DNA from 3 places in the Corynebacterium evansiae genome. Region 2 is predicted to be linked to each of the others. Evidence: predicted binding sites of a transcription regulator. Region 2 holds the regulator's gene; each other region holds the start of a gene.
The links. Region 2 encodes LexA, which represses DNA repair genes until DNA is damaged. Its sites were predicted from a motif close to CGAACANNTGTTCG; they were not measured.
Positions count from the first base shown of each region.

Region 1: the regulator LexA is predicted to act here: its motif matches at 4,790-4,803, upstream of L8V00_RS07310 (SAV_6107 family HEPN domain-containing protein).
Region 3: the regulator LexA is predicted to act here: its motif matches at 3,239-3,252, upstream of L8V00_RS09520 (HNH endonuclease signature motif containing protein).

Region 1 is NZ_JAKMUT010000006.1:42,590-53,131, forward strand. It holds gene L8V00_RS07285 (alpha-(1->6)-mannopyranosyltransferase A) at 1-24, opposite strand, end outside; gene crtI (phytoene desaturase family protein) at 21-1,811, opposite strand; gene L8V00_RS07295 (polyprenyl synthetase family protein) at 1,812-2,942, opposite strand; gene metF (methylenetetrahydrofolate reductase [NAD(P)H]) at 3,129-4,097, shown strand; gene L8V00_RS07305 (GNAT family N-acetyltransferase) at 4,094-4,726, opposite strand; gene L8V00_RS07310 (SAV_6107 family HEPN domain-containing protein) at 4,900-5,334, shown strand; gene L8V00_RS07315 (DUF3040 domain-containing protein) at 5,476-5,886, shown strand; gene mraZ (division/cell wall cluster transcriptional repressor MraZ) at 6,421-6,852, shown strand; gene rsmH (16S rRNA (cytosine(1402)-N(4))-methyltransferase RsmH) at 7,092-8,144, shown strand; gene ftsL (cell division protein FtsL) at 8,213-9,097, shown strand; gene L8V00_RS07335 (peptidoglycan D,D-transpeptidase FtsI family protein) at 9,208-10,542, shown strand, end outside.
Region 2 is NZ_JAKMUT010000002.1:232,530-243,071, reverse strand. It holds gene miaB (tRNA (N6-isopentenyl adenosine(37)-C2)-methylthiotransferase MiaB) at 1-264, shown strand, start outside; gene L8V00_RS03085 (Rv2732c family membrane protein) at 257-1,000, shown strand; gene L8V00_RS03080 (DUF349 domain-containing protein) at 997-2,340, opposite strand; gene miaA (tRNA (adenosine(37)-N6)-dimethylallyltransferase MiaA) at 2,446-3,378, shown strand; gene dapF (diaminopimelate epimerase) at 3,413-4,279, shown strand; gene L8V00_RS03065 (hypothetical protein) at 4,276-5,055, opposite strand; gene hflX (GTPase HflX) at 5,124-6,578, shown strand; gene L8V00_RS03055 (DeoR/GlpR family DNA-binding transcription regulator) at 6,606-7,403, opposite strand; gene lexA (transcriptional repressor LexA) at 7,464-8,264, opposite strand; gene L8V00_RS03045 (hypothetical protein) at 8,598-8,981, shown strand; gene nrdR (transcriptional regulator NrdR) at 9,072-9,563, shown strand; gene hrpA (ATP-dependent RNA helicase HrpA) at 9,577-10,542, opposite strand, start outside.
Region 3 is NZ_JAKMUT010000010.1:21,389-31,930, forward strand. It holds gene dnaJ (molecular chaperone DnaJ) at 1-319, opposite strand, end outside; gene L8V00_RS09515 (hypothetical protein) at 540-1,721, shown strand; gene L8V00_RS09520 (HNH endonuclease signature motif containing protein) at 1,746-2,999, opposite strand; gene grpE (nucleotide exchange factor GrpE) at 3,387-3,983, opposite strand; gene dnaK (molecular chaperone DnaK) at 3,983-5,854, opposite strand; gene L8V00_RS09535 (alpha/beta hydrolase) at 6,078-7,031, shown strand; gene L8V00_RS09540 ((Fe-S)-binding protein) at 7,195-10,542, shown strand, end outside.

The DNA.
Region 1 (10,542 bases), on a different contig from region 2:
AAAGCCCTCCGCAGCCGCCGTCACAACACACCACCGCCGGTGATGCGGCGGGCGGCCAGAGCGCCGGAGAGGATGACAGTAGGCACACCCACGCCCGGTGTGGTCGAAGAACCGGCGAGCACCAAGTTATCCACACCGAACGCGCGGGCATTACGAGGCCGGAAGGGGCCAGTCTGGGTAAAGGAATGCGCCAACGCGAACGGACTGCCCGCGCCGAAACCGTGGTCGTCCTGCCACGAGGCCGGGGTATCCACCCGGGCGGCGCGGAAGTGCTCGGCAATGCCCGAGTAGCCGCGGGCCTCCAACACCCCCAGGAGCTCCTGGACGTACGGATCCGTGACGTTCTCCCAGTCGATATCCGCCGAACGCAGGTTCGGCGCCGGGGCGAGGATGCTCAGCGGTTCGTAGGCGCCCGTGCCAGTGCACGTACTCACGCCCGCGCGGGGAGACGTGGCGTCACCCTCAACAACACCGCCGAAGGTACGGCCGGCAACGGTGCGCGCCGGGCGAGTAAGCAGCAACGACGGGTCGCTCATTAGCTTGCCGCGACCGTGCGGGGCGGTGATCTCGCGGAAGGTTTCGTCCCATGCCTCGCCGAAGCTGATGGTGTGGTGGCGCTGCGACTCCCACTGGCCGGAGACTTCCGTCGGAATGCTGCCGTGAATCACCACGGCAGAAGGGGACCAGCGCAGCGGGGCGACCTTGCGCCACATGCGGCGGGCGAAGGAGCGGGAGATCAGCGCGCTTTCCCGGCCGGAACGGGTGAGCAGCTCGCCCACCACCGGCAGGTCCGGGGTGGCCACGACTGCGTCGCAGTCGATGTATTCGCCGGAGCTGGTGCGCACGCCCGTGATGAGGTTCTCCGAGAAGTCCACGTGCTCGACTGCGTCCGAGGTGATGATGCGTCCGCCGGCGGCCCGCAGCGCCGCGGCCATGACCTCCGGCACTTCGCTCATGGAAAAGCCTGGGTAGAACACGCCCATGGAGGTATCCATGTGTGAAATGACGGTGTAGACCGCACGCGCATTCTTCGGCGCCACGCCCGCGTACAGCGCCTGGAAGGTAAACAACCGCTGTAGCTCTGCGTCGGGGATGTGCCGTGCCGCGGCCTTGCCGAGGCTGCCGAAGGCGCCGAGGGAGCCGAGGTGGCTAAGGTCGGACGCCGCAGCGGGCGTGGACAGCAAATCCAGCGCACCGTCGAAGTCGGCGGCTAGGAAGTTCTCGAAGCTGGCGCTGAAGACATTCTGCGACCATTCGCGGTGAGCCAGATAACCGGCGGCCAGCTCGTCTGTGGCGGTGCGATCCAGACCCTTGGAATCCGCGAAGCGGCGGATCTCCGCCACCATCGCATCGCGGTCGGCGAAGACTTCGGCGTGGCGGCCGCTGGCGAACTGCGCGTGATAGGCCGGGGCCAGGCGCTGGGGTGCCCACGGGCGCTCCAGGCCCAGCTGCTCGGCGGCGGTCTCGGAACGCAAGTCGATGCCCACGGAGGCCACGGCGGATTCGATGAGGCCGGGCATCGTCAGCACGGTGGCACCGGTGTCGGCCACGAAGTCCCCGTGTGCGCTGGTCAGCTGCTCGCTACGGCAGCGGCCGCCCACGGCGTTGGCGGCCTCGATGACGGTGACCTCGCGCCCCGCGGAACGCAACCGCAGGGCAGCGGAGAGCCCTGCCAGCCCGGCGCCGATCACGACCACGCGCTCGCCGTTGCCGGGCAGGCGCTTGCGCATCGTGGGGCGCGTCATGGGAACCAAGGGGCTGGGCAGGCTCAGGTGACGGCGACCGTCGGCAGAGCGGGTGGATAGCTTCATTTAAAACCTCCGGTGCGTTAGTTCTTCCGCCAGCTGGGTCAGCTCCGCAGTGATGTCGGCACCCAAACCACCCGCGCGCAGGGACTCGATGGCCCGCTGCGTGCGCGCCTCGATCAGCTTCTCCACTTCGGCCTGCGCGCCGGTGTCGTAGATGATGTCGCGGAGGCGTTCGATGTCCGTCTCCGCGGACTCCTCGCCCTTGCCCAGCCCCTCGCGGAGGGCCGCGACCTGGGATTCGTCGCCCCGCTGCAATGCCTCGTTGATGAGGGTGGTGCGCTTGCCGGTGCGCAGATCGTCGCCGGAGGGCTTGCCGGTGACCTCCGGGTCGCCGAAAACTCCCAGCTGATCGTCGCGCAGCTGGAAGGCCTCACCGATGTCCTGGCCCACATTGCGGAGCATGGTCTGAGTCTGTTCGTTGGCGCCCGCCAGTGCGGCGCCGATGTGCAGCGGGCGGGCGACGGTGTAGGAGGCCGTCTTGTACTTGATCACGGCAAAGGAATCCGCAACGTCTTCGCTGCCGTTGGCTTCCAGGGCAATGTCCAGGATCTGGCCCCCGATCACCTCGGTGCGCATTGCCCGCCAGGCCGGGCGTGCCCGCTGCAGCGCGGTGGTGCTCAGCCCCGAGCCGTTGTACAGGTCGTCCGCCCAGGCAAAGGCGAGGTCGCCGATGAGAATTGCCTGGCTGATCCCGTAGTGCTCGGAGGAACCCAGCCAGCCGCGTTCGTGGTGCTTCGATTCAAAGGTGCGGTGGGCGGTGGGGAAGCCGCGCCGGGTATCGGAGCGGTCGATGATGTCGTCGTGGATGAGGGCGCAGGCCTGGATGAACTCGAAGGCGGACAGCGCATTCAAGATGGCGCCCTGGTCGATACCCGCAGCCGGCGATGAACCGCCACCGCCTTCGAGCGCCGCGCGGATGCCTGCCCAGGCGAAAGTCGGGCGGACGCGCTTGCCGCCGTTGACGATGAAGTCGCGCAGCACCGTGATGGCGCCGCCGACGAGGGGACCGATGTGGGAGAACTCCTCCTGGGAGCGGTTCAGGTACTCCTTTAGTTGGGCATCGACGGCGGACGGAACTGCGGACAGTGGGGAATCGAGGCGCCAGGGGTGCGCGGCCAGCTCATCGGTACTCATGGCTCTCTATTCTAAGGGCTCGCGCGACAAGTGCGAACAACGGTAGTGCTGGGGTGACGCCACCGTGGCGGGCGGGCGGAACGGGTGAGCGAACGGACAGGCCGCGGGGGTGATCGCGCGCAGGGAAAATGCCAAATGTAGGCCAAAGTCTTGAAATGGACAGCTCTGTCTATATGATCTTTGGGTATGGCTAGTATCCGCAGGCAGGTTGCCGTATCCCAGTCCCTTTCGCTCTACACTCCCGGGCGCGTTCCGTTCTCCGTGGAGTTCATGCCGCCGCGCGACGACGCGGCCGAAGAGCGCCTGTGGAACGCGGCCGAGGCATTCCACGACCTCGGTGTGAGCTTCGCCTCGGTAACTTATGGCGCCGGCGGCAGTACCCGCGAGCGCACCCTGCGTGTCGCCGAGCGCCTGGGCACGAAGCCGCTGACAACCCTGGTGCACATGACGCTGGTGCAGCACACCAAGGAAGAGCTGCAAGACATGCTGCGCACCTATGCCTTGCTGGGGCTGACGAATCTGCTGGCGCTGCGCGGCGACCCGCCGGGGGATCCAAATGCCGAGTGGGTGCCCACCCCCGGTGGCTTGAACTATGCGGTGGAACTGATCGACATGATCCGCGAGATGCCCGAATGCGCCGACTTCGATATCGGCATCGCCAGCTTCCCCGAAGGCCACTACCGCACGGGTTCTTTGGAACAGGACACGGAATACACTCTGGCCAAGCTCCGCGCCGGGGCGCAGTACTCGATTACGCAGATGTTCTTCGATGTGGACCACTACCTGCGCTTACGCGATCGTCTGGCGAAGGCGGATCCGGAGCATGGGCAGAAGCCGATCATTCCGGGGCTGATGCCGATCACATCCCTGCGGAGTGTGCGCCGCCAGATGGAGCTGGCGGGTGCTGCTCTGCCACCGAAGCTGGAGAAGCGCCTGCTGGATGCTGCAGCCGGCGACGAGGTCGCAAACCGCGACGCCATCCGCGAGGTCGGCATCGAGGTGACCACCGAGATGGCCGAGCGCCTCATTGCCGAGGGGGTTCCGGACCTGCACTTCATGACGATGAATAACGTGCGCGCCACCCAGGAGGTCCTGCACAACCTGGGCATGGCTCCGGCGTGGGGGCCGGGGCTGGGGCACGACATGGTGCGTTAGCTGCGTGTGCGCTGCAAGATCCCGAACGGCCGGGGGTCCGCCGGGAACTTAAAGTTCCGCAGCACATCGGTGAACCCGGCCTTGCGATAAAGCTGCCAGGCTGCGTTGGCCTCGCCTTCCACCTCGGGTGTGGAGAGCATCACCGTGTTCTGTGGCGTTCGCTCTAGCAGGTCGTTCAGGATTGTGGTGCCGACGCCCTCACCCTGCGCCGGTGGAAGCACATGTATTTCGGATAATTCGGCGTAGGCATGCAGTATCCGGGTGGCCTCCGCGCGGGAGTGCCCGTTAAGCACTAGGCCGCGGGCGACTTGGCGATACCACCAGGTGTTCGGGGAGCCGCGGAAGGTAAAGCCGATGCCCACGCAGCGCTGGCGGGCGTTACCCGGATCCGGCTGTTCCTCCGCGCGGTGGAGGAGGGCCATGCTGCAGGTGAAGTCCGGCTGGGATCCGTTGTAGAACCACAGCGACTTGCGCTGGGCGTGCGTCTCGTTTGGATAGTCCATGGCCGCCAGGTGAATATCGATGAGCTCGTCGAGCCGGGTGATGAAGTGGCGATTGGTGGCGGGAACCACGGACACGCGCATGGGGGAATCGGCGGCGGAGGGTGTGCGGGGCGTGTCCTGGGGCATGGCTTCAATAGTGCCACTGCCGGGGGAGGCGTTGGAGGAAGATTGGCGCGAAAGATGCCAGTTAGAACAGGTGTTCTATTTTGAGTTGTGTTCTCGGTGGGATGTCCGAGGCGCTTCCTAGAGTGAGGTCTAATAGTCAAGGCGATAGGCCAAAAGGAAGAGGGGACAAGACCATGAACGAGAACATGCTGGCCCAACCCAAGCAGCTGGGGGCGCGGGCTCGTTACAGTCTCAGTCGCGGGGCGCGGGGGTTCCTGGACGAGGCGGAGCGCCAATTGGAGCTATCTCGATCGGAACTACGTGAGCCCGAGGCGATCGTCTATGCCTACCGAGCTGCCCTGCGGGCGGCAGGTGCGTTGATTGAGTGGGAGATGGCCACGCGAAAGCGTCGCCCTTCCGGGAGTGCGTGGGCGAAGCTGCGGGTTTTGCGCCCCGACTTGGAGGGTTGGGCAGAGACCTTTGAGGTGCACGCGCGGGTAGCGAGTAGGGCGGGGTTGGGGCTTAACCGAGGACTGCCGGAGAATGCGCGTGGCGCGATCTATCGCGATGCCTGCGATCTGGTGGATTTCGCCCGCGGGGCAGTAAATTACCTGCCGGAGGTTGCCTAGGGCGAAAAGTGGGCGTTGTTTGAAAACCGCAGGTTGATGTAGGGTGGATGGGTGAGAAGTGGGCGGAGTTCGCCCAGGCTGGAAACTTTCTTTACGCCTAAAGCGTTAGGAAGAGTAGCCGCAAACATTTGGGAGGTCGCGATGGCTCTATCGGAGCAAGAGCAGAGGATGCTCGCGGAGATCGAACGGGCGTTGATCGCCGAGGATCCACGCTTGGCAAAGCAGGCTTCCAATAGCGGCGAACAGACGATCAGCTTCAACATCCGCTCGATTGCGCTCATTGTCCTCGGTCTTGCGGTGATGGTCGGCGGCATTGCTGCGGCCCAGCTTTCGCTGTGGTTCGTAGCGTTGAGCGTGCTCGGGTTCCTGATCATGTTCGGCGGCGGCCTTCTGGCATTCCAGTCCAACGATGATCCGGAGACCGCAGCTATCAAGCGCTCCAAGTCTTCCAAGAGTGGCAAGCCCGGTGCGGCGAAGAAGGCTGGCTCGGGCCACTCCGGTGGCATCGGCGACAAGATGGAAGATAGCTTCCGTCGCCGCTTCGAGCGCTAGTCAAGCCCACCAGTTAGATCTAACTTAAGGAACCACCGTCCTCCACGCATGGAGGACGGTGGTTTTGTCGTATCTAGTCGAAACTAGGGGGAGCCTCCCCACTTCGCCCCACCTCAAGCCCTTTTGATCCCTCTGGTGTTGCGGGCGCGCGCATCCAAGCGTCGGAGGAGGGGTGGCTTGAATATTCCTACCTGCGCAAATGGCTCAGTTGGCTGAGATAAGGGGGTGGGGGAATGGTGGCGTCACAAAGAAAGAAGGGTGAGGGGCTGTGTGTGAAGGGGCGAGGGGCGAAGGGGTAAAGTCCAGCTTGAACGTTGTTGATGTGAAAAATATTGAGAAAAGGTGCGCAAAAACACCTCGTGTTGTGGAGTTTGTGGGGGAGAGTGGGGTAAAGTGGGGCTCGTTGGAGCAAAGCTGTGCCAACAACTCCAAACTTCATAGCGAAACCACTGGTCAGGGCAAGAAATCGCCCGCCATCCACGACATAGACGGCAAAACGAAACAAGAGATCTTCCAACGGAAAGGGGCCGATGCATGTTTTTCGGCACCTTCACGCCGAAGCTGGACGACAAGGGTCGACTGACCCTGCCGGCAAAGTTTCGGGAGGAGCTCGGTGACGGCCTGATGGTCGTGAAAGGGCAGGATCGCAGCCTGGCTGTGTACCCCAAGGCAGAGTTTCTGGTACGGGCGAAGAAGGCGGCTGAAGCCTCGCGCACGAACCCGAAAGCTCGCGCCTTCGTGCGCAACCTGGCGGCCAGCGCCGACGAGCAAACCCTCGATTCGCAGGGGCGCATCTCGGTCTCGGCGATGCACCGAAGCTACGCGGGTCTCACGAAAGAATGTGTTGTGATCGGCAACGTCGACTTCATCGAGATCTGGGATGCCGAAAGCTGGGCCGAGTACAGCGCGGAGCACGAAGAGGATTTCTCGGACGGCGACGATGAAGTGCTGGCGACATTCCTGTAGCCCCGAAGGCCTTAGCGCTTGACCAGATAAGACAAATTCATAGTGAAAACGGAGTGTGCGCAGGCCCTTACCTGCGTGGACGACGCGGAATCTTGACGTACTTCCCCAATGTCAAGCCCGCACCCACGCAGGTGAGGCCCTGTACGCACTCCTTTAGCTTTTGAGTCACATAAGTAGCTATGTGGCACATGAACTGCATAGCACCCCAAGAAACGCAGTGAGGGAAGGAGGGAACACCGATGAACGAAGAACGTGGAGCCGAGCAGCGCGAAGAGCACGGCCACACCCCAGTCATGCGCGACCGCATGGTCGAGCTCGTGGGGCTGGGCGTAAACAGCGAAAACGCGCCCGCCCACCCGGTCATCGTCGATGGGACCCTCGGCGCAGGCGGTCACAGCGAGGCCTTTTTGGACGCCTTTCCCCACGCAACCGTCGTCGGCCTAGACCGCGACCCCAACGCACTGGCGGAGGCCAATGAGCGCCTGGTGCGCTTCGGGGACCGCTTCGTTTCCTACCAGACCCGCTTCGATGGAGTAACCGAAGCGCTGGAGGACCTGATGGAACAGGGCAAACTCCCGGCCAGCGTGCGGGAGCACGGCATCTCCGGGTTTCTGTTCGACCTCGGAGTGTCCTCCATGCAGCTGGACCAGCCGGAACGCGGATTCGCCTACGCGGTAGACGCGCCGCTGGATATGCGCATGGATCCCAGCAGCCCGCTGACCGCCGCCGAGATCCTCAACACCTACAGCCACGGCGAGATCGCGCGCATCCTGAAGACCTACGGCGACGAGCGCTTCGCGGGCAAGATCGCCTCCGCGGTCGTCCGCGAGCGCGAGAAGCAACCCTTCGAGAACTCCGCGCGGCTGGTGGAGCTGCTGTACGCAACCATCCCGGCGGCATCGCGCCGCACCGGCGGCCACCCGGCGAAGCGCACCTTCCAAGCGCTGCGCGTCGAGGTGAACGCGGAGCTTGAGTCGCTGGAGAACCTGATCCCGGAGATCTCCCGCTGGCTACATGTCGGCGCCGTCGGCGTGTTCATGAGCTACCAGTCGCTGGAGGACAAGATCGTCAAGAAGGCATTGGTGCAGCTCAGCACCTCGAAGACCCCGCCGGGGTTGCCGATGGAGCTGCCCGGCATGGAAGCCGAGTTCGAGCTCAAAACCCGCGGGGCAGAGAAGGCCAGCGAGGCGGAGATCGAGCAGAACTCCCGGGCCGCCCCCGTGAGGGTGAGGGCCTACAGCAGGGTCAGCGACAGAGGGAAAACAACATTTCCGCTGGACACGCCCAGTTAGCTAGACAAAACACCTTAGAACCACTGATAGAAACAAACCCGGACCTCCGATAATTCGGAAGGAATCACATGACAGCACCAGGCACCATCCGCACCCGAGGCCAGCACACCGACCGCGATCGCACCACCGTAGCCGGTCGCGGCGTTGCCGACCGCTCACGCGCCAAGGTTCGCCCGGCGCGCTCTAGCCAGCGCACCGCCGAGCCGACCCGCCGCGGAAGTGCCTGGGATGCCAACCGCACCAGCGCCCCGGGGCGCAGTACTCGCCGCTTCGGCGGTAGCCGGGTGGGCTCGCGCCAGCAGGTCTCGGTCCGCGGGCGGCGCATCATTGCCCTGGAGCGCGGGAACCCGAAGCTCACCCGCCGCATCGTGCTGGCGGTTACTGTTTTCATCCTCGGCGTGGTTTCCATCATGGCGCTGTCCGCCGTCACGACTAAGCAGTCGTTCCAGATCTCCGATGCGCAGTCTCGAAGCACCACGTTGGAAAACGAGATCGAGAGTCTGAACCGGGACGTCGCCAACGCGAAGTCCTCCGCCAACATCGCCAAGGAAGCCAGCGAGATGGGCATGGTTACCCCGAAGCAGTCCGGCATTCTGGAGGATCGCGGCGGCAAGATCGAGGAAACCCGCCCGGCCAACGCTGAAGATGGCAAGGAAGTCGTCGACGTCAACGGCGAAACTAAGCGTCGTGGCGCAACCAGTGATCCGAACAAGACCGAACGCGTCGAGGGGCTGCACCCGGACCACCCGGTCCTTGCAGGTGACCGCGCCCCAGATGTAGACGTCAGCGGTCCTCGCAACAACCCACAGGGCAACGGTGGTCTTCCGTACTCCGGCGGCCCGGCGGGTCAGGCGCCTGCACCGGCGCCCGCGCCGGCTCCGGCAGCACCTGCTCCAGCACCGGCTCCTGCTCCAGCGCCCGCGGCGGAGGCGCCGGCCCCGGCGCCGAGCTAGGTCACCGCGGACAGCAAACCGAAAACTTCAGACACGCCGGGGCCAACCCCGGCCTGTTTTCGTATTTACGGGGACAATAACCAAGAGTGAATAGAAAGGAGGGCAACCACGTGTCCACACCCAACGACCGCCGCTCCCCGCGGACGGTTGACTCTAACTCGTGGTTGATCCTGGATACCTCCTTCGCGCGCTTTAACAAGCGCGTACGCCTTGTGTTCCTAGTCATTTTCCTGACGGTTTTCGCCCTGCTGCTGCGCCTCGCCTGGGTACAACTGGTCGCCGGCCCAACGCTGTCTAATCAAGCGCAGCTGCAGCGTACCTCGGTGATTACCGAACCGGCTCTGCGCGGAGGCATTACGGATCGCAATGGCCAGGTGCTGGCCTACACCATGGACGCACGCAGCCTCGCTGTGCTCCCGAAGCAGGCCGAAAAGCTCATGCAGGAAAGTTATGAAGAAAATCCCGAGGAGAACCCCGAGCCCAAGCAGCGCATCGAAGAGATCGCCAAGCGTCTGCCCGAGATGATCAATAAAGAAGGCGACGATATCGAGGAAGACGATATCCGCGACAAACTGACCAGCGATAGAAGTTACGAGGTGCTGGTGCGCAACGTCGACCCGGACGTTGCTGAGAAGGTTGGCGAGGAGTTCCCCGAGATCACCGTCGAACGCCAGGACCTGCGTCAATACCCCAACGGCGCGGTGGCGCAGAACATGATCGGCAAGATCAGTACCGATAACCAGGGGCAGTTCGGCCTGGAGCTGTCCCAGGATGCGCGCCTGCAGGGCATCAACGGTTCGCGCACCGTGGACATTGGAGGCGATGGCTACCAGATTCCGGGCTCCACCCGCGATGTGCACCCGGCCGTCAACGGCGATTCCTACGAGCTGACCATCGACCTGGACGCGCAGACCTATGTACAGCAGGCACTGCAACAGGCGCGCGAGAAGTCGGGCGCAAAATCCGCCTCGGCCGTCGTGCTGGATTCGAAGACCGGCGAGATCATCGCCATGGGCTCTAGCGATTCCATTGACCCGAACGGGGACATCGAAAAGCAGCTGAAGCGCAAGAAGGTCTTCGGCGATCGCGCCACGGCGGATTCCTTCGAGCCGGGCTCCGTGGCCAAGATCATGACCGCCGCGGCAGCCATCCAGGAGGGCAAGACTACCCCGGATGAGGTGCTTAAGGTCCCCGGCAGCATCGAGATGTCCGGCGTGACAGTGAAGGATGCATGGGACCACGGCGAGGTTCCGTACACCACCACCGGCATCTTCGGTAAGTCCTCGAACGTCGGCACCCTGATGCTCGCCGAGCGCGTGGGTGAGGAGAAGATGTACGAATACTTCCGCAAGTTCGGTGTAGGCCAGACTGCGGGCGTGGGGTTGCCGTACGAGGTTGCCGGCTACATGCCGGAGCTGAACCAGTGGTCCGGCGGCACTTTCGCC
Region 2 (10,542 bases):
GGCCGCCTCGTGCACTTCACGCCCGAAGGCGACATCCGGGCAGGTGACGTTGTGGAGGTTGTTATTACTGACGCCGCGCCGCACTTCCTCATCGCCGACGGCGGAGTCACGAGCCACACGCGCACCCGGGCGGGGGACATGACAGAGTTGGGAGAGACTCCGACTACGGCGCCTGTGGGCGTCGGACTAGGAATGCCGAGCATAAAGAAGCCCGAGCCGACGGCGGCGGGCGGATGCAGCACGGGAGGATGCGGCTGTGAGTAGTGAGAGCAAGAGCGCCAAGAGCAGCGCCAAGAGCTCCGAACAGGAAGCCGGAGAAGACGCGCTGGCGCAGTACCGAGGCGACCTCAGCGGTGCCGAGCGCAAGATAGCCGGGCGCGTGGTGCTGGGCCGCTACGTGCCGCTGATCGTCTTCGGCTTCCTGGTTCCCCTCGTTATGATCTTCCTGCCGCACGCGGGCGACGTGCGCGGCTACGACGTGCTGTTTAACACCCAGGTGGCGCAGGACGGCGCGACGGCTAAGCCGGAAATGATTTTCTCCTGGCTGCGCCTTATCACGATCCTTTTGACCATCGGAACCCTGGTTTCGAAATCATGGATCGTGGCTTGGGTGAACTGGGCCTTTGCAGGTGTGGCCTGGTGGTACAACGTGTTTGCGATTTGGGTGCGCCAGACCCAGCCGCCGACGGAGTCGGGCGACGGCCCGGCCATCCCGCTGCTGTTCAGCCTGGTGGGTCTAACGGTGCTTTTCTACGCACTGTCCGCGGTTGTATTTCAAAAGAATCCCCTGCAGCGGGCGCTAGCGGCAGCGCGCCGCGAGGAGGCCCACCGCGACGAAGAATCCCGCCTGGCACAGCAGCGGCTGCGCACGGGCATCGAGGACCGCGAGGATGCGGAGATCGTCGATGACCGCCGCGCCCGCGCGAAGGCTCGCCGCGAGCGCAAGGCCGAGCTCGAAAAGCAGGAGAGCGAGCCCCAGCAGGAGAGCGAGGAGGACTAGCCCTCCACAGCGGCAGCGGCGGCGTCCGCCCACTCCTGCCACTGCGCGGCCTGGCCGCGTAGCTTCTCCGCCTTCGCGGACTTGCCGGCCTTCTCCGCGGCCTCGGCCTCGCGGTTGAACTGGTCCACCTTTGCCTGGAACTGGGCCACGCGCGCCTGGGCCTCCGGGTCGGTGCGGCGCCACTCGGCATCCGCAGCCTCCTCCACGCGGGCCTCAATGGCCTTGATCTTGTCCTCGAATTCACGCACGCGGCCGCGCGGTACGAAGCCGATCTGTTCCCACTTTTCCTGCAGCTCGTGCAGAACCTTGCGGGCCTTGTCCACTCCGTGCGCCTGCGGATCTACCTTCGGGGAGTACTCGTCGATGAGGGCCTGCTTGGCCTCCGCGTTGGATTCGAACTCCTTGTCGCGCTCGGCGGAATCCGCCTTGCGGGCGGCGAAGAACACGTCCTGTGCCTTGCGGAATCGCTCCCATAGCTGGTCGTCCACGTTGCGCGGGGCGCGGCCTGCGGCCTTCCACTGGCTCATCAGGTCGCGGTACTTGGCGCTGGTTGGCCCCCAGTCGGTGGAATCCTGCAGCGCCTCGGCCTGTTTGATCAGATCTTCCTTCTTTAGCCGCGCCCGCTCGCGGTTGCGATCCAGCTCGTCGAAGTGCGCCTGACGCTTGCGGTTGAATTCGGAGCGAGCCTTAGAGAAGCGCTTCCACAGTTCGTCGTCGGTGGAGCGCTCCACGCCCTTGATGCTGCGCCACTGCTCGACGATCGCGCGGATGCGCTCGCCGGAGCGCTTCCAGTTCAGGGTGGACGGATCGGCCACGGCGATGCCCTCGACCTCTCCCAGCAGCTCTTCCTTCTGCGCCAGTGCGGAATCGCGGCGCTCCTGCTTCGCCTCCGCGACCTGCTTCTCGGCGGTCTGGGTGCGCTGGGAAATTTTTTCTAGGCGGGCATCCAGCGCGGCAATGTCGCCGATGACGGCTGCGGTGGGAAGGGAATCCTGCAGAATTTTCGCGTCGTGGCGAATAGTCTGGGCTTGTTCCGGGTGGCTTTGCAGACGCGCCTCGAGCATCTGCACCTCGGTGCTGAGGTCGTCGTAGCGGGCGCCGAAGTGCTTCAGCCCTTCTTCGGGAGTACCGGCCTTGAACTCGCCGATCTGGCGCTCGCCGTCGGCGGTCTTCAGCCATGCCACGCCGTCCGCATCCACGCGGCCGAACTTCGCGGGGTCGTTCTTGGGGATGCTGACACCCCCGGTCTGCACTCCCTTCAGCCCAGGCTTGGCGCCGGGCTTGGGCCCCGGCTTCGGGCCGGGCTTCGGGACCGGACGAGGATTCGTGGGATCAGTCATTGCGGGTACTCCTACCTAAAACCAAAACATGCCAATCGCCTTATACGCCTTGTATAGGGCAATGAAGTAATTATTACACCAGCCGCACCGCTAGACTGGGTTTCTATGAGTTCTTCCACTGAGATCCGCCCGATCGCAGTCGTTGGCCCCACCGCCTCTGGCAAGACGGCGATCTCCCTGGAGCTGGCCAAGCGGCTGGACGGGGAGGTGGTGAACATCGACTCCATGCAACTGTACCGCGGCATGGATATCGGAACGGCCAAGGTTCCGCCGTCAGAGCGACAGGGGATCCCGCACCACCAGCTGGATATTTGGCCGGTGACCAAGCCCGCAAGCGTCGCGGAGTATCGCGCGGGGGCGATCGAGACGGTGGAAAAAATTTTTTCCAGGGGCAAGACGCCCATAATCGTCGGCGGCTCCATGATGTACATCCAGGCGCTGGTGGACGAGTGGGACTTTCCGCCCACGGATCCGATGGTGCGCGAGAAGTGGCAGCGTGAGCTCGACGTCCGTGGGGTGGCCGCCATGCACCAGCACCTGGCGACGATCGACCCCGAGGCCGCGCGCATTATCGAGGACAACGACCCGCGCCGCACCGTCCGCGCCCTCGAAGTCATCGAGCTAACCGGCAAGCCTTTCGCGGCCTCACAGCCGCCGAAGAATTCCACGCCCCGCTGGAACATGCGCCTGTTGGGGCTGAACGCGCCCGCCGAGTGGCTGAACCCCCGTATCGAGTTGCGCGTGCGCCAGATGTTCGACCAAGGCCTGGTGGAGGAAGTACGTGCCCTGGTTGCCGATGGGTTGGTCCGCGAGTCCACCGCCGGTCAGGCCATCGGATACGCGCAGGTGCTGGACTATTTCGCGGGCGAGCTCACTTTTGAGGAAGCCGTGGACCGCACGATAACCGGCACCCGTCGCTATGCTCGACGGCAGCGTTCCTGGTTCCGCAGGGATAAGCGCATTATTTGGATTGACGCCAACTCGTCCGACCCGGTCCGCGCGGCCACGGAAGCGCTAGGGATTGGCGGCCAGCAGTAAGCAAGGCCATTATTAAGCAAGGGAAGTGTTCCGCATGATCGAATTCATCAAGGCCCACGGCACGGAGAACGACTTCGTTGTCCTGATGGACGAGGCAACCCAGGTGAACCTCACCGAGGAGCGCGTGCGGCACCTTGCTGACCGCCGGGCCGGGATCGGCGGCGACGGCGTGATTCGCATTGCCACCGGCGACGCGCTGGTGAGCGCGGGCGTGCTGGCCGAACTGCCCGCGGGCGTGCACGGCGAAGAATGGTTCATGGACTACCGCAACGCCGACGGCTCCCAGGCGGAGATGTGCGGCAACGGGGTACGTGCCTTCGCCCATGTGCTGTGCCGACAGGGGAAGGTCATGGTCGGCGAGAAATTCGGCATCGGCACCCGGGCGGGCCGCAAGCTGGTGGAGGTCCACGAGCTGAGTGGGGAGAACCAGGAGCACGCGATCGTGAGCGTGGAGATGGGCGCCCCGGAAGTGCTGGGCGTGTCCACCGCACAGGTGGGAGACATGAAGGTCGCCGGCCTCGGCGTGGATATGGGCAACCCGCACCTAGCCGCGGTGGTGCCGAACCTCACGGCGCAGGAACTGCAGGAGCTGCCGATCGACCAGCAGGTGCAGTTCGACCCGGAGTTCTTCCCGGCGGGGGTCAACCTCGAGGTACTCACGCCCCTGGACGATGCGGGCGCGGTGCACATGCGCGTCCATGAGCGCGGGGTGGGGGAGACTCGCTCCTGTGGCACCGGCACTGTCGCCGCCGCTGTTTCTGCCCTTGCTGACGCCGAACTGGCCACAGGCACCGTCACCGTGCACGTTCCAGGGGGTGCCGTGCAGGTGGAGGTATCCGAGGATGGCTCGATCCTCCGCGGCCCCTCGGCGATCGTGGCCTGGGGACAGACTGTGCTTTAGTGGCCCCCGCAGCCGCAGCTACCGGAGCCGCAGGCGCCGCCGCAGCCAGCGGCATCCACGGTGCTGGCGGTGAACTGCACGGTTCCGGCCACGATCAGTGGGGCATCGGACTGTGCGAGCTCCTCGTCGACCGCATTCTCGGGTAGAACTACCGTGAACTCGAAGGGGGAGGTCACGCTCGCGGTCCAGAACTTCTGCCCCGTCAGAGCGTTGACCTTGCGGGACCAGTCACTGGCCTCCACCGCGATCTCCGCCGTGGCATGCGGGGCAGCAGACGGGGAGTTGATGTCCCGCAAACCACTCGAATCCACCACGCCGACCTTCAGTCCGCCGTCCTTGGCGAACTCAGTCGAGTCCCCGTACACGCGCACGGAATTGGCCAGAGCCCCAATGTGGAACTGGTGGTACTCCAACGAGGGGGCGTCCACAAGCAAAGGGCCTTGAGCGATGGTGGCGGTGAGGGAAGCGATCGTCGGGGCCTGCTGACCGGAGATCTGCAGCATGGGGCTATCGTCCACAACGTCGAGTACGCCGATGATGTCGTTCAGCATCGACAGGTGCGCCGTGGCGGGCACTCCGCCGGTGTAGCTGGCGAAGGAGCCGAAGGGCTCGACGGCAAGCACGACCATGCGGGCGCCCGAGGGGTCATCGAACTGCAGAACCTGGCCGCCGCGAACCTCACCCGACACGCCCAGGTTGCCGGAGCCATATGCGGCCTCGAGGGCCTGCTGCCACTTGGGGAAATCCATACCAATGCTGCGGAGTTCAGGAATCATGCCCACCACTCTAGTCCGCCGCACCAAATTTCCTATTTACCGCCCCTGACAGGTAAAAATAGAGCGTAATGACGGAAAAGACGGATAAAACCGAACACACTACACACCTTTATGATTCGCACGCGGCGCCCACGGTCGGCGAGCTCGATCTGGAGGAGCGCTCGAGCCTCCGACGGCTATCCCGCGGAGTAAATACCTACACAGACGAACAGTCCGACGGCTACGACGTTGAGTACCGCAAGCTGAGGCTGGAGAAGGTCGTGCTGGTCGGCGTGTGGACCACCGGGACGATCGCGCAGGTGGAGGCGAGCCTGGAGGAACTGCGAGCCCTAGCCGAAACCGCAGGCTCCGAGGTGGCGGAGATGCTCTACCAGCGGCGCGACAAGCCCGACTCCGGAACCTACATCGGCCGCGGCAAGGTCGAGGAGCTGAAGTCCGTGGTGCAGGAAACCGGCGCCGATACGGTGGTCTGCGACGGTGAGCTGAGCCCGGGCCAGATGATCGCGCTCGAGAAGGCACTGGACGTCAAGGTGATCGACCGAACCATGCTAATTCTGGATATCTTCGCCCAGCATGCGAAGTCCAAGGAAGGCAAGGCGCAAGTCTCGCTGGCGCAGATGGAGTACCTCATCACCCGCGTGCGCGGCTGGGGTGGCGCGCTGTCCCGGCAGGCCGGCGGTCGTGCGGGATCCAACGGCGGCGTGGGCCTGCGCGGTCCGGGTGAGACGAAGATCGAGGCGGATCGCCGCCGCCTGCGTTCCGACATGGCGAAGCTACGCAAGGAGATTGCGGCGATGAAGACCTCCCGCGAGGTCAAGCGAGAGCGGCGTGACGCCTCGGCCATCCCTCAGATCGCGATTGCGGGATACACGAACGCGGGCAAGTCCTCCCTGATTAACGCACTGACGGGTGCGGGTGTGTTGGTTGAGGATGCCCTGTTCGCCACCCTGGATCCGACGACGCGCCGCGCGAGCCTGGCGGACGGTCGCACAGTGGTGTTCAGCGACACGGTGGGCTTCGTCCGTCACCTGCCCACGCAGCTGGTGGAGGCGTTCCGTTCCACTCTGGAGGAAGTCCTGGCCGCCGATGTGGTGCTGCACGTTGTGGATGGCTCCGACCCGTTCCCGCTGGAGCAGATCAAGGCAGTGAACACCGTGATCGGTGGGATCGTGGAGGAATCCGGGCAGGAGGCGCCGCCGGAGATCTTGGTCATCAACAAGATCGACGCAGCCGACCCGCTGGTGCTGGCGGAGCTGCGGCACCGCATTCCGGATGCCGTGTATGTGTCCGCGAAGACAGGGGAGGGCATTCCGGAATTGGAGGCCCAGCTGGAGTTGTTCCTCAACTCGCTGGATTCTCACGTGACCCTGCACGTTCCATTTGACCGTGGCGATGTGGTGGCCAAGGTCCACGAGCTGGGAACGGTGATTGCGGAGGATTACGACGCGGCCGGAACCAAGCTGGACGTCCGGCTGCCGAAGGTGGTCGCCGCCGAGCTGGAGGAATTTGTCGTCACTGAGTAGCTAGTCGGCGGAGCTAGTCGGGCGGAGCTAGTCGGCAAAGGTGACGTCGATGCCTAAGTTTCTTAGTTCGTTGACGTACGGCTCGGGGGCGCCGCGGTCGGTGACGATGGCGGCGATGTCATCGATGCTGGCGAAACTGACGAGGTAATCGAGGCCGAACTTGGTGGAATCGCACAGGGCGACTACCGAATCGGAGTTGGCGACCATGGCGCGCTTGATTGCCCCCTCTTGAGCATCTGGGGTGGATAGGCCGTGGTCGATGGTGAGCGCGTTGGTGCCGATAAAGGACACGTCCGCATGTAGTACACCGAGGGCGCGGGTGGCTAGGTCGCCGACGACGGCCTGGGAGGCCGCCCGGACGTGCCCGCCGATCAGCTGCACATCGCAGCGCGAGGATTCCGCCAGGGTAGTGGCGATGAACAACGAGTTCGTGACGATGTTCAGCTTCGGCGCCATGAGCTTCGGGTCGTTCGTTGCGTTGGCTTCCGCGATTGCTTCGGCGAATACGCCCGTGGTGGTGCCTGCGTCGATGAACACGGTTCCAGAGGGTGGCAGCAGCTGCACCGCTGCCCGGGCGATTGCGCGCTTGGCCCCGAGGGCGGCCTTCGACCTGGTGGCGAGCGTGGTGAAGTCCGTACGGAAGTTCTGTACGGGTACGGCGCCGCCGTGGACGCGGAAGAGCTCGCCGCCGTCGTCGAGGACCGCTAGGTCGCGGCGAATTGTTTCTGCGGTGACGCCGAACTTCTCCGCCAACTCATTCACAGTTACCCTGCCGTGAATGGCGGTGAGGGAGAGTATCTGACGGCGCCGTTCTGCTGATTCCATAAGCGTCATTTTAGTTGCTTGCGGGTGGGAAACGGCGGCGTCAGAACCAATGGGGGGAACCTAGATCTTGCGCAGGACCGCGGCGACCTTGCCCAGGATCGTCGCTTCCTCGGCGGGAATGGGTTCGAACAGCGGATTGTGGGGGATCAGCCACAGGCCGTCGGAATCCTTTTGGAACTCCTTGACCGTTGCCTCCCCGTCGATCATTGCCGCCACGAAGTCGCCGAACTCGGCGACAGACTGCGAGCGGACGACAACCCAGTCACCGTTGAAAATGCCCGCGTCGTGCATCGACTCGCCCACGACCTGAAGCAGGAAGAGTTCGCCGTTGCCCACGAGCTCCTGAGGGAGGGGGAAGTGGGCTTCGACGTTCTGCTCCGCGAGAATCGGGGCGCCGGCAGCGATCTGGCCGACGACCGGAACGTAAGTTGCCTCCGGCATGATCTCGCCGTCGGCGGCCGGCTCCGGAGCCGAAGCGTTGGCCTTGGGCTTGCTGGTGTTGTTCTTCGTGCCCTCGTTGCCCAGCTGGCCACCGTCGAATGCCCGCACGTCGACGGCGCGGGGGCGCTTGCCATCACGGCGAAGGTAGCCGCGCTTCTCGAGTTGGGTGAGGTGGTAGGAGACCGAAGATGTGGAGTGCAGCCCCACTGCGTCCGCAATCTCGCGGATGCTCGGTGGATAGCCACGGATGACCGTCGAATCCTTAATGACCTCCAGAATGCGGCGCTGGCGGGTGCTCAAGGCAGGCTTCTGGCCATCCTTCTGGGCCTGCTTCTCCGCACGCTTGTCGGCTTCCGACTTCGGCGGGCGGCCAAGCCGCGGGCGCGGTGTGGGGCTATCGGTGGAATCGTCGGTGCTCACGGGATCTACCTCGCTCGGTATTCGGTGTGGATTCGGTACTCGGCAGTAGCTGTTCGCTTCAGCTGTCTCAATCGACTTTACCCGATAAAAGGAGAATTTCTAGTGTGTGTGTTCGAAAAAGTTTAGATTCCGCTAGACACGTTCGAACGGGCGTGCTAAATTTCTGAGTGTAACCGGAATTAGAACACGTGATCTAGTGTTCTATTAATTATCCACAACATGTCTGGCGCAGATGGTTCACTGTGAATCGCAGCGAAGCAAGTCTTGTGCACCGCCTCGAAGGTGGCGCCGATGCGCTGCTGATATGCCGCCAATACACCAAGGAGTAAGTAGATGACCACCTCGATCGTACGCCCTGCAACGTCTCGCCAGTCTGCGACCTTCCGTTCTTCTGCCACGCGCGCCCGGGTGACGCGCCACGATCGGGTAGCCCCGCTGCGCCAGCCGCGGGTGCTTAAGCCGGATTGGGATCAGGTGAGTGAGGGGCGCAAATCGAACACCTACGGCTACTCTACGGCGCCGGTAGCCCGTTCGATATCCAGGGAGAGGGCTGCGCGGATTTCGGGCGCTAACGAAAGGGTGTTCGAAGTACAGCCGAACCGTATCGAGGCGATTCGGGCGCGTGTGGATCGCGTGGTTCACTCTCCGGGTGCGACCATGGTGTCCTTGGGGGCAATGTCCGCACTAGTTGGCCTCGCGCCCATGCTGATCCCTTAAGGAGGATCCATCTAGGTGGCGAACAAATCTGTCGCGTCTGTAGCTTCTGTATCTTCTGTCCCGTTGAGGTGAAGGACTAAGCTGGGTGGCGTGTTGTGCCCCTCTTGCAGTTCTGAATCCTCCCGCGTAGTCGACTCGCGCTCTATCGAAATGGGCGTATCCATTCGCCGCCGCCGTGAGTGCAGCGAGTGTCAGACGCGTTTCACGACCATCGAAAGATCCGTCCTGTTGGTGGTCAAGCGAAACGGGGTGACCGAGGAGTTCAGCAGGGAAAAGGTCATCAAGGGCGTTCGGCGGGCATGCCAAGGGCGAGACGTCTCTGATGACGCTTTGAAGCGCCTTGCACACGAGGTGGAGCAGGCAGTGCGCGTGGCACATGGGTCACAAGTCCCCGCTAACCAGATCGGCTTGGCGATCCTCGACCCGTTGCGCACCCTAGACGAGGTTGCATATCTGCGCTTTGCCTCGGTGTATAAGTCCTTCAACTGCGCCGAAGACTTCGAGCAGGAGATCGAATCCCTGCGGGCGCACCGCCACGCCCTAGCTGAGCCTCAACTGGAACCCACCGACGAAGAAAACTAGCGGCGAGGATAACCTAGCGAATCTTCTCCAGCTTCTTCCGGATTCGCTGCAGGGAAACCGAATGAGCCGTGCCGAGGTTCTGGGCGAAGAGGCTGACCCGGAGCTCCTCGATCATCCAGCGCACCTCCTTAATCTGCGGCGAGGCAGCCCGCGCAGTAGGTAGGCGCTTCTTGGTCTTTTCTAATAACTCGAAGGCCTCCTGGACCTCATCGTCCAGATCCTCCTCCTTGTCCGGATCCGTCTTCATCAGCTCCAGGCGTGCACGCATCGCCTCCACATAACGCGGAACATGGCGCATGTGCTCAATGCCATTACGAGCGATAGCGTGCTTGCCCAAGAAGAAGTCGAGTTGTGCGCGCATATCGTCGATAGCCTCGCCCGACCAGCCCTTAAGCTCCGCTGACATATCGGCTACCGCCAGCACCGCAGGAGCCAGGGCAACGACATACTGCCGCACCCGGCCCGGCCCCTGGGATCGTGCAGTCCCAACGACCTCCTCGCACTTCTCCGGATCGCGGATCACCGGCCCCAGCTTCATCAGCATGTCCCGGCACGCGAGAGCCACGACGTCGTTCACCAGGCCGTCCACGCCACCGGGAGTATTCTCCATAGCCACCCGCTGGCGCAGCGGCAGCCCCTTGATCATCTGCTTCGGCGACACCGTGCAGGCCGCAACCATCATGTTCAGCACCGTCGTAAACTGCTGGCCGTCCGCCGCCTGCTTGGTGGGGAAGGCCTTCAAGGTCACCCGGTCCTTGGCTGCCCCCTCTGCGCCGCGCTTAGAGATGACGATCGCAGGGTAGGTGTTGAGGGTCTGACCATCCACCACCGTTTCCACCGTTTCCGGTAGTACGCCGATGCCATCCACGGTCCACTCATCTGCAGTGGCCAGCACACCGGTGGACGTTCCGGCCTGCTTCTTCGACCCCTTCCGGCGCGACGGCGTATGCTGCGCCACATCGCTCGGGGCAGCGGTCTT
Region 3 (10,542 bases), on a different contig from region 2:
TAAAGCCGCCGCCAAAGCCTGTGCCGCCGGCACCGCCAAAGCCAGTACCGCCTGCACCGCCAAAGCTCGAGTAGGCTCCGCTAGCAAGCATCTGCTTCAGCTCGTCGTACTCCGCGCGCTTTTCCTTGTCCCCCACCACGCTGTACGCTTCGGAAGCCTTCTTGAACCGCTCCTCCGCCGCTGTGTCTCCCGGGTTCGCGTCCGGGTGATTCTCGCGGGCGATCTTGCGATAAGCTTTCTTGATCTCCTCTGCCGATGCGGTGGAGGACACGCCGAGGTCTTTGTAATAATCCTTCTCGGCCCATTCACTGTGCGCCATGTGTCGCTCCTTCCTTATTGCGCTGTGTTTACTGCGCTTAGTTACTGCGCTGTTCACGCGGGGTATCAATACTCAACCTTGAGTCTACCGCGCTGAACTTTCGTTATCTAATCTTCTTTAACGACGCCCCCACGTATTTATTCCCTCCCCACATCACTTCGGGCCTTGCAGCGTGCATTGCTGGAGACTTGCCAGCCCGAAACTAGCTAGGGTGGGGGTCATGGCACCTAAGAAGCGCAACTGGTTTAGCCGACTCTTCGGCTCGCATGACGCATCGCATGACACCCCGCACAGCACCTCGCCTGCACCCAATTCGCCAGCAAGCCCCAGCGCGCCGCTTGCAGAGCCCGGCCCGCAGGACCCACCGGTGCCGCTGCCCCGCCTGGATCTGCACCAATCGACGGCGCTGATCCGGCAGATCGTGCAAGCGCTCAACGAATTGGGCTACGGCGCAACCCCCACGCCCGAGGTCGTGTACTACAGCAAGCCCGAACACATTCAGAAGCCGCTGAGCTACCCGGGCCCCACGCCCGGCCCCTATGGCGGGCGACTCCCCGCGCCGGACTATGGCGAGGGTTCGCAACTGGGGCTCGAGAACATCACGAAGCAGTGCGCCAATGCCGAGGATTTCGGTCGGGATATGCCTGTGCTGGTAGAGCATTTCGTCAATAGTCTGCTCGGGCCGGCTGCCAGCTCGGAGCGGGATTTGCTTTCACTTCCGGATGCGGAGTTCTACTCCCGTTTGCGGGCGCGCCTAATGGCGATCGATCTTCTGCCGGAGCAGTCGCGGGCGGATGCGCTAGAGTTCAACCCGGATTCGCCAATTCGACCCTATTCGGATGACCTGTGCATCAACCTGGTTCTGGATACGCCAAACTCCGTTTTGGCGCTGAGCCCAGGTTCGCTGAACAATCGCGGTCCGATTGAGGACTTGTTCCGGATTGGCTACCGCAACCTGTGGCAGGAGCTGATCGATTCCGGCCTGGATGTGCAGCCTGTTCGAGCGAGCGAAGACCGCCCCAACGAGCGCTTCTGGGCGATCGAAAGCGGCTCTTACTATGCGGGATCAGTACCCCTGCTCATGAACGAGATCCTCGAGCGCTACCTGCCGCAGATCGATCCCAGCGAAGGACTTGTTTTTTCCACGCCGCATCGCCACATCACCCTGGTTCGAGAGATGAGCGAAGGCACCGACATGCTGGGCTCCGTCAAGATGATGGCGGCCGTGACCGCCCAGGAGTTCTCGCGGCAGGCGGGCGCGCTGAGCCCACGCCTGATGTTTTCGCACATGGCTGAGATCACCACGTTCACCGACATCAAGGCGAAAGGTGACGGCAGGGCGGAGATCGACATTCAGCCCCCGGCGTACCTCATGGAGAGGATCAACCAGGGCAAGCGCTAGAACGGCGGCGCTAGTGCGTCCTCGCTAGAACGGCGGCTCGTCCTCCAGGTTGCGCTTCTGCTTCCGCTGGTTGTGCTCCACCACCTTCCGCGCTCGCTTCACTGCTCGGTGCCGGAAGGTGATTCTTCCCAGCGGGCCGTTTGGCGTGGTGATCACCGTGTGGCCGTCTCCGAAGCTTGTCCAGGTTTCCTCCCCGTCGGGGTTGATTGTCACGTCCCAGGCTCCCGTCGTTTTCGCGTTGTGGTGTTTGGTGCAGAGGCAGTGGAGGTTTGAGGTGTCGGTTGGTCCGCCGTTCGGGGCGCCATGCACGAAGCGTTTGACGTGGTCTAGCTGGCATTTGTGCGCTGGGGTGTCGCAGCCCGGGAAGCGGCAGGTCCCATCCCGACCCTCCACGCTCGCGCGAATGAGGGGCGTCGGGGTATAGCCGGCGGTAGCGGCCTTCCCCGGAGCCTGCAGGTGGGTTATCCGCTCCATCCACTCCTTCGTGGCCAGCGCGTTGAGCCAGCTGCCGGCGGCCCAGATCTGCGCCTCCGGAGCATCCACCTGGCGGTACAGGTTGAGGTTCACCTCCGCAGTCACACTCCCCCGCACCAGACTCAAAAGCGCCCGCACCCTGGAACAATTCTGCTTGTTCCTCACGCTGTCGAGCGCCTGGATCAGCTCCAGCGCCTCCAGCTTCGGAAGGGTCAGGTAGAACTCGGTGTAGTCGGCCGACCGGTCGTCGATAGCTAGCCGCGTTGCGGCGCCGAGGACGGCCAGGTCTTCGGTACTGACGCCCTCTACGTCAGAACCCGTGCCGTCTGCGCCATCTGTACCGTCTGCCCCGGCTGCGCCATCCGTACCTTCGCCCGCTGGAGAGGTTAGTTCGGCGGGATCGATCGGGCAGGCCAAAGGCTCGTGATCCATGACGATCTTCTTCAGGCGTTGGCGGATCGTACTCTGCCCCAACATCGCCTGGTTAGGCCGAGTGGGTGAAAGTGCAGTGTAGACATCGGCTTCTACAGCGGAGATGTGGGCGTCACTAACTGCAACAAGGCTATGAGCGACGATCCGCCACAGCTCGATAGAGTAAGCCCCGGTTTCCGCCAGCTCCACCAGCGATGGGAAGCGGCGGAAGGTGGTTCCGACGTCGACGAGCTGGACCACTCGGAACTCCGGGAGACCCAGGCGCGCGCCCAGGCGGGTGGTCACGTCGGTGATGCATTCGTCGTCGTGCGGTGTGCACGCCAAGGCGAGGCGCGCGTGGTTGCGGTTGATGTCGCAGATCGCTGCGCTCATCGGGTCGGTGGGGTCGGTAACTTTCCAGAACGGCCCCTGTGGTTGGCCTTGTGGTTGGCCTTGTGGTTGGTTATGCGGTGGGTCTTGCGGTGGTCTGTCGGGTGGTGTGGGCTGGTCAAACATCATTCCCCTTCAATGATGGAAGTCCCCAGTGTGTCGTGGCTCGTGTCCCGTGGTTTTCCGTACGCGATCAGCATAGAAAACGCCCCGGACAACCCTCCAAGAAAAACTCACTTAATCGAACACTTGTTCTAGTTCTTAGATCCTACCTGCCCCTTCACAGATACCTCCCACAAATACACCCCACCACACAAAAAAGAGAGCCCCACAGCAAAAGCCGTGAAGCTCTCTGGATCTCACGCCACCCCTGGCGCTAACCCCTAATAACTACTGCGGATCGCCGATAATGACCATCGCGTTGCGCAGCACGCGGTCGCCCAGGCGGTAGCCGCGACGGAGGACGGTGGCGAGCACCTTGTCGTCGCCACTGCTCGTGTCTTGCACGGCCTCGTGGCAGTTCGGGTCGAACTCGTCGCCTTCCTCGCCAAACTTCTCCACCTTCATGGACGCCATCACAGACTGCAGCTTGTCCGACATGGACTTCAGCGGCCCGGTAAGGTCGCCGTGCTGCTCTGCCATCTCCAGGTCGTCCAGGATCGGCAGCAGTTCGGCGGCCACCTCGGCCTTCGCGCCGGTGATCACGCTCGCGCGGTCACGCTCCACGCGACGGCGGTAGTTGGTGTACTCCGCCGTCACGCGCTGCAGATCCTCGGTGCGTTCGGCCAGCTCGGCTTCGATGCTGTTGTTGTCTTCGGGATTGACGCCCTCAGCATCAGCCGCAGCAGCTTCAGCATCGGCCAGACCCTCGTCGACACCCTGCGCCTCCGCGGCTTCCGCGGCGGCAGCTTCGGCACTTTCGGCCGAGGTTGCCTCCGGGTCGGTGTTCTCCGGGGCGCCCGGGTCCTGATTCAGATCTTCAGCCATTACTTCTTATCATCCTCTGCGGAAGTGTCCTCGTCGACAACCTCGGCGTCCACAACGTTCGGGTCATCGTTTGCGGCGGAGCCTGCGTCCGCACCCGCACCAGCACCAGCGCCCTCGGCGCCGGCGGCTGCCTCAGCCTCGTAGATGGCCTTGCCCATCTCCTGAGACTCGGCGTTCAGCTTCTCCACTGCATCCTTGATGGCCTCGATGTCATCACCCTTCAGGGCCTCGTCAACAGCCTTGGCTGCTTCCTCGACCTTGTTCTGGGTGTCCTCGTTGACCTTCTCCTTGTTGTCCTCGACGAACTTGCGGGTCTGGTATGCCATGGACTCTGCGGAGTTGCGGACTTCCTGCTCCTCGCGGCGCTTCTTGTCCTCTTCCGCGTGGGTCTCGGCGTCCTTGACCATGCGGTCGATCTCCTCCTGGGACAGGCCGGAGCCTTCCTGGATCTTGATCGTGTTCTCCTTGCCGGTGGCCTTGTCCTTCGCGGAGACGGAGACGATGCCGTTGGCGTCAATATCGAAGGTGACCTCGATCTGCGGAACGCCGCGCGGTGCCGGAGCGATGCCCGCCAGCTCGAAGGAGCCGAGCAGCTTGTTGTGCGCAGCCATCTCGCGCTCGCCCTGGAAGACCTGGATCTGCACGCTGGGCTGGCTGTCCTCAGCGGTGGTGAAGGTCTCGGAACGCTTCGTCGGGATGGTGGTGTTGCGCTCGATCAGCTTGGTCATCACGCCACCCTTGGTTTCGATACCCAGGGACAGCGGGGTGACGTCCAGCAGCAGCACGTCCTTAACCTCGCCGCGCAGCACGCCAGCCTGCAGGGCAGCGCCCACGGCCACAACCTCGTCCGGGTTTACGCCCTTGTTGGGCTCCTTGCCGTTGGTCAGCTCGGTGACCAGCTCAGAGACGGCAACCATGCGGGTGGAGCCACCGACCAGCACGACGTGGTCGATCTCGTCCACGCTGATTTCCGCGTCCTTCAGCACTGCCTGGAACGGGGTCTTGGTGCGGTCCAGCAGATCCTGGGTGATCTTCTGGAACTCGGTGCGGGTCAGGGTCTCGTCCAGGAACAGCGGGTTCTTGTCCTCGTCCACCGTGATGTACGGCAGGTTGATGGAGGCCTGCTGGGAGCTGGACAGCTCGATCTTGGCCTTCTCCGCTGCCTCGCGCAAGCGCTGCAGGGCCATCTTGTCCTTGGTCAGGTCCACGCCGTGGCTTGCCTTGAACTTGTCGGCCAGCCAGTCGACGATGCGCTGATCCCAGTCGTCGCCGCCCAGCTCGTTGTCGCCGGCGGTTGCGCGAACCTCAACCACACCGTCGCCGATCTCCAGCAGGGAGACGTCGAAGGTACCGCCACCCAGGTCGAATACCAGGATGGTCTGCTCCTTGTCGCCCTTCTCGAGGCCGTAGGCCAGGGCGGCTGCGGTCGGCTCGTTGACGATGCGCAGGACGTTCAGGCCGGCGATCTGGCCGGCATCCTTGGTTGCCTGGCGCTGTGCGTCGTTGAAGTAGGCGGGGACGGTAATGACTGCGTCGGTTACGTCCTCACCCAGGTAGCTCTCCGCGTCCCTCTTCAGCTTCTGCAGGGTGCGGGCGGAGATCTCCGGAGCGGTGTACTCCTTGTCGTCGATGGAGACCTTCCAGTCCGTGCCCATGTGGCGCTTAACGGAGCGGATGGTGCGATCCACGTTGGCTACCGCCTGGTTCTTAGCGGACTGGCCGACCAGCACCTCGCCGTTCTTGGCGAAAGCCACGATGGACGGGGTGGTACGGGATCCCTCGGAGTTGGCGATGACCTTTGCCTCGCCGCCTTCCAGAACAGACACCACAGAGTTGGTGGTGCCCAAGTCAATTCCTACTGCGCGTCCCATATCAGTTCCTCCTATTTTTTCTGGGGCGAATGAAATCTATCGAGCCTTAGTCGAGCGGACTCAACTTCGCCCGTCTCTGCCAACCAGTATCCGCGTTTTTCGCGCCTAGTCAAGCTGACTTGAGTTAGCCTCACTCAACTTGCTCACATCCTCTACAACTCATCCCTGCTCAAAGTTGTTCCCACTCGGCTCAACTTTTTTTAAAAAAGCTAGAATTGTGCCCATGTCTTTCCTCAAACGCCTGGTTGGCCGTTCTTCCGGAACGGGTAATGACGCCACCTTCTCTACCCCTCCCGCCCCAGCCGAACCGCCGCATTCCCTGCGGCAACACTTTGCCGTCACCGAACGCACAGAGGGCGATTCCGGCGAATTCACGGTCTACTCGGTGGCCCCCATGGAGTTCGGAGGTGCGGGCGACACAGGAGATTACGACCCGCACACAGCAGCAATTAAGGAGCTCTCCCCCGCGCAGGCAGCAACGAAGGCCGTGCTGTACGTGCTGCCCGGCGGGTTCGTGAACCCGATCAAGCAGCGTAACTGGGACTTCGTCGCCCAGTTGGCGGACGCGGGCGTGCGGGTGGACATCCCCCTCTACGGCCTGCTGCCCGAGCACAACCACGCGGAGGCGCTGCCGTTGATCCGCCGCTGCTATGAACAACTGGTGGCGGAACATGGTGCCAAAAACATCACCATTATTGGGGATTCAGCGGGCGGCGGGCTGGCGTTGTCCGCCCTCGCTACTACCCCCGAGCACACCCAGCAACCAGAGCCGCCAGCGCGCCTGATCTTGAATGCCCCGTGGCTCGACATGGACCTCGCCAACCCGCGCATCCCCGACTTCGAGCCGAAAGATGCAATCCTCAACCCCGTCCAGCTGCGCCGCCAGGGCGCACTGTGGGCGGGCGAGATCCCCACGGAGGATCCGCGGGTGAGCCCCCTACACCTCACTGCCGACCAGCTCCAAGGAGCTTTCGGAAGCTCCGAAATCACGCTCTACTGCGGCGACCGCGATATTTCACTGCCAGACGTGGAGGAGTGGGCGTCAACAATAAAGAAACAAGGAATCACCACTAACCTCAACGTCGCGCGTGGCGAGCAACACATGTACCACCTCGGCAACACCCGCGCAGGCAAGGCGGCGCGACGCGAGCAGATCGGGATCGCCAGCCGCATTTAAACAACACGAATGTTGCCTATTTCGCCAGGTCAACGCTAGGTCCACCCCAAGTTCGCGCCAGATCCGCTCGGAATTAGAAAAGTTCAAATAAAGCCCCACTCCCTGATAATCTGCCCCAGTAAGTAATTACTTCATACATAACTGGACTTGCGAGGAGCTTCACATGTACCTGCTGGCAGCAGGGCAGGCGACGTCATCCGATATCCCCTGGGGCATCACCGTCCCACTGGGCATCATTGGCGCACTGCTATCCCTCCCCGCCTGGGTGTTCTTCATCCGCGGCGCGGCGCAGATCTTTACCACGATCCGACTGGGCCAACCGGCACTGAAGAGGACAGATAACCCCGCCGGCCGACTGATGAACCTGATCAAGGAGATCATCGGTCACACCAAGATGGCCAAGAAGCCAGGCGTGGCAATCGCCCACTGGCTCGTCATGGTCGGCTTCCTGCTGGGAGCCATGGTGTGGTTCGAGGCCTACATTCAGATCTTCAACCCTGAAGGCGGCTGGCCCATCATCGGTGACTGGGCCGTGTACCACTTCGTGGACGAGCTGCTGGGCCTGGGCACCGTCATCGGTATCATCACGCTAATCATCATTCGCCAGAAGATCGGCGACAAGGACAAGAAGGCCCGCTTCTACGGCTCCAACTCCGGCGCGGCTTACTTCGTTGAGGCCGTTGTGCTGATCGAGGGCCTGGGCATGATGTTCGTGAAGGCATCCAAGATCGCCACTTTCGCCAGCTACGAGGGCGGCCACGCGGCCACCGACTTCTTCACCATGCAGCTGGCCAAGATCCTGCCGGAATCCCCGCTGCTGGTCTCCATCTTCGCGCTGATCAAGCTGCTGTCCGGCATGATCTGGCTGTTCATCGTCGGTATGAACATCAAGTGGGGCGTTGCCTGGCACCGCTTCATGGCGTTCTTCAACATCTTCCTGAAGCGCAACGCCGACGGCCGTAACGCACTGGGTGCAGCGAAGCCGCTGACCTCCGGTGGCCGCATGCTGACCATGGAAAACGCAGACCCGGAGGAAGACTCGATCGGCGTTGGCAAGATCGACGACTTCACCTGGAAGGGCTGGATGGACTTCACCTCGTGTACCGAGTGTGGCCGCTGCCAGGAGCAGTGCCCGGCTTGGAACACCGCGAAGCCGCTGAGCCCGAAGCTGCTGATCACCAACCTGCGTGACCACGCCATCGAGTCCGCGCCGTACCTGAAGGCCGCACGTAAGGAAGAGGCCCACGCAGGTGGCATGTTCTCCGGCGAGGCTACCGACACCGCCGTTCTGGACGATCCTTCTGTTGACGCCCACGCGGACATGCCGTTGCTGCAGCTGGTTGCTGCGGGCGAGATGGGTGTTATCGACCCCGACGTGCTGTGGTCCTGCACCAACTGTGGTGCCTGTGTGGAACAGTGCCCGGTGGACATCGAGCACATCGACCACATTGTCGACATGCGCCGCTACCAGGTGCTGGTTGAGTCTGACTTCCCGACCGAGCTGGGTGGCCTGTTCAAGAACCTGGAGACCAAGGGCAACCCGTGGGGCCAGAACAACAACAAGCGCTCCGACTGGATCGAGAAGGCCAAGGAAGACGGCATCGAGGTGCCGGTCTTCGGCGAGGACATCGAGAACTTCGACGACACCGAGTACCTGTTCTGGGTCGGCTGTGCAGGCGTGTACGACGACAACGCGGTGAAGACCACCCGCGCTGTTGCCGACCTGCTGTACACCGCCGGCGTGAAGTACGCCGTGCTGGGCGAGGGCGAGGGCTGTACTGGTGACTCCGCCCGCCGTGCCGGTAACGAGTTCCTCTTCCAGATGCTGGCAGAGCAGAACATCGAGATCCTGGACAACGCCTTCGAAGGCGTGCCGCCGAAGCAGCGCAAGATCGTTGTGACTTGTGCGCACTGCTTCAACACCCTGCGCAATGAGTACCCGGAGCTGGGCGGTAACTACCAGGTAGTCCACCACACCCAGCTGCTGAACAAGCTGATCCGCGAGGGTCGCCTGGAGCCAGTATCTGCACCGCAAAACGGCCGCCAGGTCACCTACCACGATCCTTGCTTCCTGGGCCGCCACAACAAGGTCTTCGAGGCTCCGCGTGAGCTGATCGGCGCTTCCGGCGCCAACCTGGTGGAGATGGAGCGCAACCGCAATACTGGCTTCTGCTGTGGTGCCGGTGGTGCCCGCATGTGGATGGAAGAGGATCTGGGCGAGCGCATCAACCTGAACCGTACGGACGAGGCTCTGGCCACCGGCTCGGACGCCATCGCCATCGGCTGTCCGTTCTGTAAGACGATGATGACCGACGGTGTGAACAACCGTCAGGCCGACATCGAGAACAAGCAGGACCGCACCCAGGTTCTGGATATCGCCCAGATGTTCCGCGAGTCCGTCCTGGTGGACGGCGAGCTGCCTGCACCGAAGTCTCCGGAGTTCCTGGTTGCGCCTGAGCGTGGCTGGGTAGACGAGGAGAAGCTGGCCCGCGAGGAAGCCGAGCGCAAGGCCGAGGAGGAAGCCAAGAAGAAGGCTGCCGAGGAGAAGAAGCGCAAGGCCGAAGAGGCCAAGAAGAAGAAGGAAGCTGCTGCCGCCGCTGGTGGCGCTGCTGCTGGTGGCGCTGCCGCGGCGGGTGCTGCTGCGGCTGCCCCGAGTGCTCCAGCTGCTCCGAGTGCCCCGGCTGCGCCGTCTGCTCCGGGTGCTCCGGCTGCCCCGTCTGCACCTTCCGCTGGCGCACCTGCTGCACCGTCTGCACCGTCCGCACCTTCCGCTGGCGCACCTGCTGCACCGTCTGCACCTAGTGCTCCTTCCGCTGGCGCTCCGTCGGCGCCTTCCGCTGGCGCACCAGCAGCCCCGGGTGCTCCTGCTGCCCCGGGCGCGCCTGCTGCTCCTGGTGCTCCTGCTGCTCCGGCCGCACCTGCTGCTCCGTCGGCACCTTCCGCTGGCGCCCCGGCAGCTCCGGGCGCACCTGCTGCTCCTGGTGCACCTGCTGCTCCGGGCGCTCCGGCAGCGCCTGCTGCTCCGGGCGCTCCGGCAGCGCCTGCTGCTCCGGCTGCTGAGTCCAACAAGTCTGCAGAGGCTCCGAAGGCTGAGCAGTCTGCACCGGCTGCACAGCCGGCTCAAGATGGTGGCCCAATCAAGCTGAACGCCACCGCTCCGGGTGCCCCGGGCGCTCCTGCCGCAGCTCCGGCAGCCGCCGCTGGTGCAGGTGCCGCCGCAGCTGGCGCTGGCGCTGCTGCAGCCGCTGCTTCCGACGACTCGGACCAGGCAGAAGCTCAGGACGCCGCTCCGGCCGAGACTGCAGCCGAGTCCGCTGAGGCTCCGCAGGCAGCTCCGCAGGCAGCTCCGGCTGCACCAGCTGCACCAGCAGCTGAAGCCCCGAAGACTGAACAGTCTGCACCGGCGGCTCAGCCCGCACAAGATGGTGGCCCGATCAAGCTGACGGCCACTACTCCGGGCGCACCGGGTGCCCCGGCTCCTGCAGCCCCAGCTGCAGCTGCTGCTCCGGCT